One region of the Streptomyces sp. JH34 genome, then DNA from elsewhere that is predicted to be linked to it. Evidence: riboswitches for the same ligand, from Rfam matches in the RefSeq annotation. Region 1 holds a riboswitch; each other region holds the start of a gene.

Region 1 (2,254 bases):
TGTGTTCGGCGGTGCGGTCCTTGATGATCGAGCGGTACGAGGTGACCATCCGCTCCGTGCCCTTGCCGTCCGCCAGGATCGAGCGCAACTGCTGGATGTTCCCGTCGCGCACCAGCCGCCAGAACTCGGCGCCGTCTGCCGGGTCGGAAAGGGGGATGCTGACGTTCCTGACGCCGGGCAGTTCCACGTCGAGGCCGTCCAGCTTGTGGTCGGCCGCGTTGCGGAAGTCGAAGACCGTGTGCAGTCCGAGCCCGGCGAGGAACGCGGCGTCGGCCTCCGTGGCGTGCGCGAGGTGACCGCTGCGGTAGAGGCGCCCGTAGCGCACGGCGCGGCCGTCCACGGTCGGTAGCCCACCGACGTCGCGGAAGTTGCGGACGCCGGTCAGTTCGACGTCCTTCGGACCGTGGCCGGCCGGCGGGACCTCTGGCAGCTGCGTCACAGGGACTCCTGGAGTGTCGGGCGCCGGCGCCGCTCGCCGACGGGGCACGCTCGCGACCATACGACATGGCCGCATCTCGCAACCGTCTCGGTCGTGGCGGCGGACCCACCGCGCCGAGTGATGACCGCGAGATGTCCGTATTGATGCATATGGCAGAACATGCCCCGCTTGTACGGGAGATGGGGTGAGGTGGGTGAGCGGGATCATATCCGTGACGGTGTGTGGCGAACGCGCGGGTGGGTATTCCTGACGCCGCGCGGAATGCCAAGATCCGTAATCCACGGAGTGTGACGGTAATTCCGCGACGGAATTGAAGAGTGGATTCCGGTTCGCGATCGGCCGCTTGTTCGCGGCGTCCCGGCTCGTTTACGGTCACGGTCAATCCGGACGGAACGCCTAATCCTGCCGCCGCCCGGAATCCGCACCGACTCACGTGTGGCAGGAGCGGGGGAACCAGGTAAGTCGCCGTCCGGAGTGATCCGGTACGGCTCGGGGTCAAGACGCGCACCGCGCGGCCGGGCATCTCCAGTCCGAACCCGACAGCTCACCTCGCAGGCGCCGGAGAGGAAATCCCCCATGCCCGCAAAAGGCAAGCACCGTCGTACGAAGACCGGCCCGATCTCCCGAGGCGTCCTTGCCGCGGGTACCGGCGGCGCCGTCCTCGCCCTCCCGCTGATCGGCGCCACCGGCGCCCACGCCGCCGAGCAGGCGGCGCCGGCCAAGCCCGTCGCCGCCCACAGCGCTCCCGCCTCGGCCGCGAAGAGCTCCCCGAAGACCTACTCCGTGGTCTCCGGCGACTACCTGGCCAAGATCGCTGCCGACCACGAGGTCAAGGGCGGCTGGCAGAAGCTGTACAAGGACAACCGCGACGTCGTCGGCGGTAACCCGAGCCTGATCCTTCCGGGCATGAAGCTGACGCTCGGCGCCAAGGCGTCCGGCTCCGCCGAGGCCGCGCCCTCCAAGGCCGCCCCGTCGACGGCCAAGAAGGCCGCTCCGGCCGAGAAGGCGGCCGCCCCGGCGCAGGAGACCGCCGCGAAGACCGCCGACTCCGCCGCGTCGGAGAGCAACACCTCCGGCTGGACCACCCCGGTCGAGAACGCCGACGTCACGACCCAGTACCGCGCCTCGGGCGCCAGCTGGTCCAGCGGCTACCACACCGGATCCGACTTCCAGGCGGCCTCCGGCACCAGCGTCCGGTCCATCGGCGAGGGCACCGTGGTCTCCGCCGGCTGGAGCGGCTCGTACGGCAACGAGGTCGTCATCCAGCACAGCGACGGCATGTACTCGCAGTACGCCCACCTGTCCTCGCTCGAGGTCTCGACCGGTCAGACCGTCACCGGCGGCCAGCAGATCGGCCTCTCCGGCTCCACGGGCAACTCCACCGGCCCGCACCTCCACTTCGAGGTCCGGACCGGCCCGAGCTACGGCTCGGACGTCGACCCGATCGCCTACCTGCGTTCGCACGGTGTGTCCATCTGAGGCACACCACCTGAGGGCCGGGGAGAGGGGCGGTGCGCCGAGGCGCACCGCCCCTCTCCTTATTCCTGCTTTACCAAAAACTGACCAGGTGGTCTTTCTCACCACCCGTCAACCCCCTATTACGGTCGCGTAGGTCACATTCGAAGGTGCAGGATAAGCCCTTGTGGCAGACGATTCGAGAAACAGACAACGAGGCATCATCGGGTCGTACGCGGCGATCGGCGACAGTTTCACCGAGGGCGTCGGAGACCCCGGCCCTGGCGGGACGCTCGTCGGCTGGGCGGACCGGTTCGCGGTCCTCCTCGCGGACCAGCTCCCGGTCCCAGATGCGATGGT
Region 2 (2,254 bases), 890 kb from region 1:
CTGCGGACCGGGGGAGCAGATCCTGCTGCTGCGGAGCACATCCCCGCGCGGTTCAGGACAGGGACCGCACCGTGGAAAGCCCCGAGCAGAGCAGCGTCCCGGCGCGGCGTACGACGCGCACCGGCACCCGGACGGCCGTCCCGCCGCCCCGCACGTCGTACACGCCTTCGCCGCCCGTCGGCTCCACGACGGGCGGCGAAGGCGTCCCCGGACACGAAGTGCGCCGGTCCGGACCGCCTTCGCCTTCTCCCCGGTGGAGGTCGGCCCCGGCGACCGTCGCTCCCCGGCCTTCTACCAGCCGCGCCAACGTCCGTCCCGGGCATCCGGGCATCCGGGCGCCGAGTGCCCCGGCGCGGTCCGCCCCGGGAGCGCGGCACCGGGCCGGCGCCTTCCTGCGGTCCGCTCAGTGCGGCTTCCAGCGGAGCTTGCCGCCCCCCACCCACCGGACGGCGGCCGGGTCGTCGAGATCGTGGACCGGGATGCCGGCTGTCGCGGCGGCGATCAGCACGTCCGTCATGGCGGTGGCGCTCCCGATGACCTCGCCGTCGATCTCCACGACACGGAAGGGCGGGTCCCCGGGCTGGACGGGCAGGACGGTGATCCGCGGGGCCGAGGTGTGGGGGTTCTCAGTCATGGCGGATCGGTTCCACGTCGGCGTTCCAGGTATGCGCGACGGTCCCACCCACAAGTCGCATGCCCGTTTTGATACGTTTTTAGAATTTGATCCTGTAATCCATAAAAGGCCATTTCGTGTGACCTGAACCGCTTCGCTCTGGAGCAAATCGCCCGAATCGGACTCCGTGACCAGGGTCACTTGATGCCGCCCTGACGCCCGGGAGCGGCGGTCGGTTCCCTTCTGCGCCAAGAGAACCGGTCGGCGCGGTGTGCGGTGGATTACATGAATTCCCGTGAATTGATCTTGCGAATGAATTTTGATCACCGAACCAGGCTTGTTCCTTTCCCTATTTCTCGCCTACGGTCACCATCACTCCGGGCGGAACGCCGAATCCTGCCGCCGCCCGATTACCCGACCACTTCTCGTACGGCAGGAGCGGGGGACCCAAGTAAGCGCCGATCCGGTTTCCGGAGCGGCTCGGGGTGAAGTCGCATTCGCGTGCGGCCGGGCATCTCCAGCCCGAACCCGACAGCTCACTTCGCAGGCGACGGAGAGGAAATCAGCATGCCCGAAAACGGTAAGCACCGTCGTTTCAGGACCAGTTCGCTCACACGCGGCATCATCGCCGTGACCACGGGTGGAGCTGCCCTGGCCCTCCCTCTGATCGGTGCGACCGGCGCCTTCGCGGCCCCGGCCCAGTCGCCCGCCGTCGCAAAGGCTGTGACGTCGACTGCCGCGACCGGCAAGGGAATTGCCGCGCAGAAGTCCGAGTCGACCAGCTATTCCGTGATCTTGGGTGACACCCTCGCCAAGATCGCTCGTGAGCATTCCGTCAACGGTGGCTGGAAGGCCCTTTACGAGGACAACCAGAAGGCTGTCGGTGGAAACCCGGACCTGATTCACCCCGGTCTGAAGCTGACCATCGGCGCCAAGGCCGGCAACAAGTCGGCGGACAAGGCGGAGAAGGCCGAATCCAAGGCATCCGCCTCCTCCGACCGTGCCGACAAGAGCGCTGACCGCGCCGACCGCTCTGAGCGCACGAGCACCTCCCTGGCCGCGGAGGGCGCCCCTGCCGCCACCGAGGCCACTCCCGCCGCCGAGCCGGTCAGCTACACGAACGACCTCGACGGCTGGATCAAGGAGTCGCTCGCCGTCATGGCGGAGCACGGCATCCCCGGCACCTACGAGGGCATCCACCGCAACATCATCCGTGAGTCCGCGGGCAACCCCCAGGCGATCAACGACTGGGACATCAACGCGATCAACGGTGTCCCGTCCAAGGGGCTGCTCCAGGTCATCGACCCGACCTTCCAGGCCTACCACGTGCCCGGTACGTCGATGGACAGCTACGACCCGGTCGCCAACATCACGGCCGCGTGCAACTACGCCGCGGACAAGTACGGTTCGATCGACAACGTCTTCGGGGCCTACTGAGTCCTGGACCAGGCGAAGCCTCCGGCACCCGGGTGTGTGACGGAGGGGCAGGGATGACGGGTGGTGCGGGTTCGGCGGAACCCGCACCACCCGCTTCTCGTTCTCCGGGACCGTTCGCGCCCGGGCCGTCGGATCGCCGTGTCGCGGGCAGCGGTGCAGCGGTGCGGCGGTGCAGTGGCGTCGCGGTGGAGGAGGCGGGCGATG
Region 3 (2,254 bases), 3.6 Mb from region 1:
CCGCAGGCGTGGCCCAGCTGCGCCGTGATCTCCGGGCTGGCCCTGGACGGGACCCTGCCGGGCATCGACCCGGGCGGCGATCCTTCGGCCGAGGCCTCCGGCACCGCCACCGGGACGCCCTCCGCCGAGGCGACGGATCCGTCGTCCACGGCGGACGACGCGGACCGGCAGGACGACGCCGGCTCGAAGGGCGAGGCGAAGGGGAACACCTCCGGCGGTACGGCGGCCGAGAGCGACGAAGCGGACAGGACCGGCGCGTCGCAGTCCGCCACTCCGTCCCCCGAGGCTTCCGGCGCGGCGAAGGACGACACGGCGAAGGGCGACGCGGCGAAGGGTGACGCGGCGAAGGGCGGGAAGCACCGCGGCACGCCGGCTCCCGAGGGCAGCGCCGAGGGCAGCGCCGGGTCGGAGCTGGACGAGGGGCGCGAGTCCGGCCGGCACGCCTCACGCGGTGACTCCGGGGCCCGTGAGGGCGCCGAGGGGACGTACACCGTCCGCGAGGGCGACAACCTCTGGGCGATCGCCGACACGCAGGAGCTCGCCGGCGGCTGGACCGCTCTCTACGAGGCCAACAAGGACGAGCTGGGTTCCGACCCGGACCTGATCCTGCCCGGCCAGAGCCTGGAACTCGGACTCGGGGCGGACACGCAGGAGCCGGTGGCTCCGGAGACCGCTGCGGCCAACTGATCAAAAGCGGGAAAACACCCCGAAAGCGGGGGCAGTTAAGAGACCTATGTCCACTTATGCGTAAGTGAGACATGGGTCTCTTTGCGTCAACTGGTGCGCTCGGTCCGTCCGGTCCGTCCATTTTGGCCATGACCTGCGAAAACAAACCGCAGGGCGGAGCCGTTAAGTGCTGATTAGCCGTTATGTCCATCTTTGAATGTGGGGGTTGCGTGTGTCTACGGTCGGAGCCGCTCGCACCGCGGGCACCTTCGACCGTCACGCCGAATCCTGCCGTCGGCCGAAGGGGACCGACGCGTAAAGCGCCGTAGGCAGGAGCGGGGGACCCAGGTAAGTGCCGGTACCCGGCCGTCGGAAGACGGCTGGAGGACCGGCTGGGGGTGAAGCCGTCCGCGAGTGCGGGTGGCCGGGCAACTCACAGGCCCGAACCCGACAGCTCACCTCGTAGGCGTCGGTGAGGAGAACCATGCTGCTTTCCAGCAAGGGCAAGCACCGTCGCCCGTCCAAGGCCGTCCGCATCGCGACCCTGGCCGGTGTCACCGGTGCCGCCGTCGCCGTCCCGCTGATGGGCGCGACCGGTGCCTCCGCCGCCTCCGTCGACACCTGGGACGCCGTCGCCCAGTGCGAGTCCGGTGGCAACTGGTCCATCAACACCGGCAACGGCTACTACGGCGGTCTGCAGTTCTCGGCGTCCAGCTGGGCCGCCGCCGGCGGTACGCAGTACGCCGCCCGCGCCGACCTGGCCACCAAGGGCCAGCAGATAGCCACCGCCGAGAAGCTCCTCGAACTGCAGGGCCCGGGAGCCTGGGCCTGCGCCGGTGCCGGCGGCCTGACGAACGACGGTGTGGACCCGGGCGTCGACACCGGCTCCGGCAAGAACGGCGACACGGACCCGCAGGCCGCGCCGGAGCGCAAGGCCGAGCAGCCCACCACGCGCAGCGAGAAGCGCACGGCTCCCGAGAAGACCGTCACCACCCCGACCGGCCAGAAGGTCGAGAAGGGCGACGGCGAGTACAAGGTGAAGGCCGGCGACACCCTCGGCAAGATCGCCGACGCCAAGAAGGTCAAGGGCGGCTGGGAGAAGCTCTTCAAGCTGAACGACGACATCGTCGACGACGCGGACCTGATCTTCCCGGGGCAGCAGCTCCACCTGAAGTAGTCGCAACCGGTCCGGGGTCCCCCCTCCTGCCCCGGCGGCCCGGCCCGGCCCGGCGCGCATACCCCCCGCGCGCCGGGCCGCGGCCGTGTCAGGGGCTCCACGGCGGGCGTGATCCCGGTGCGCCCGCAGGGCCGCCCCGAGGGCGCGCGTTCAGTTCTTGTGGTTACTCGCCAGTAGAATTCTGGAGCTTTGCCCGTAATGCAGGCCCTTGGGTCCTTTTTCGTCCCAGGGGACGGGCGGACGGCCGACGCAGCGGGCCGAGCCGGTTAGGCTCGTGGCGCAAGGCCACAGTGACCCTGCACAACCAGTGTCAGATCCCAGAAGGAGATGCCTCGTGCCGTCCATCGACGTCGTCGTAGCCAGGGAAATCCTCGACTCCCGGGGCAACCCCACGGTCGAGGTCGAGGTTGG

What was found. A riboswitch is a leader RNA that binds a small molecule or an ion and turns the genes downstream of it on or off. The one in region 1 is predicted to bind cyclic di-AMP.
Region 2: another riboswitch for cyclic di-AMP. It lies ahead of LWJ43_RS07025 (transglycosylase SLT domain-containing protein); the one in region 1 lies ahead of LWJ43_RS03305 (M23 family metallopeptidase).
Region 3: another riboswitch for cyclic di-AMP. It lies ahead of LWJ43_RS19295 (LysM peptidoglycan-binding domain-containing protein); the one in region 1 lies ahead of LWJ43_RS03305 (M23 family metallopeptidase).

The regions. Positions count from the first base shown of each region.
Region 1 is NZ_JAJSOO010000001.1:698,538-700,791, reverse strand. Features, by position in the region: gene LWJ43_RS03310 (tyrosine-protein phosphatase) at 1-439, opposite strand, end outside; cyclic di-AMP (ydaO/yuaA leader) riboswitch at 852-1,012, shown strand; gene LWJ43_RS03305 (M23 family metallopeptidase) at 1,016-1,918, shown strand; gene LWJ43_RS03300 (SGNH/GDSL hydrolase family protein) at 2,082-2,254, shown strand, end outside.
Region 2 is NZ_JAJSOO010000001.1:1,592,719-1,594,972, reverse strand. Features, by position in the region: gene LWJ43_RS07035 (hypothetical protein) at 53-187, opposite strand; gene LWJ43_RS07030 (hypothetical protein) at 404-634, opposite strand; cyclic di-AMP (ydaO/yuaA leader) riboswitch at 1,019-1,178, shown strand; gene LWJ43_RS07025 (transglycosylase SLT domain-containing protein) at 1,181-2,050, shown strand.
Region 3 is NZ_JAJSOO010000001.1:4,310,495-4,312,748, forward strand. Features, by position in the region: gene LWJ43_RS19290 (transglycosylase family protein) at 1-687, shown strand, start outside; cyclic di-AMP (ydaO/yuaA leader) riboswitch at 978-1,150, shown strand; gene LWJ43_RS19295 (LysM peptidoglycan-binding domain-containing protein) at 1,151-1,843, shown strand; gene eno (phosphopyruvate hydratase) at 2,178-2,254, shown strand, end outside.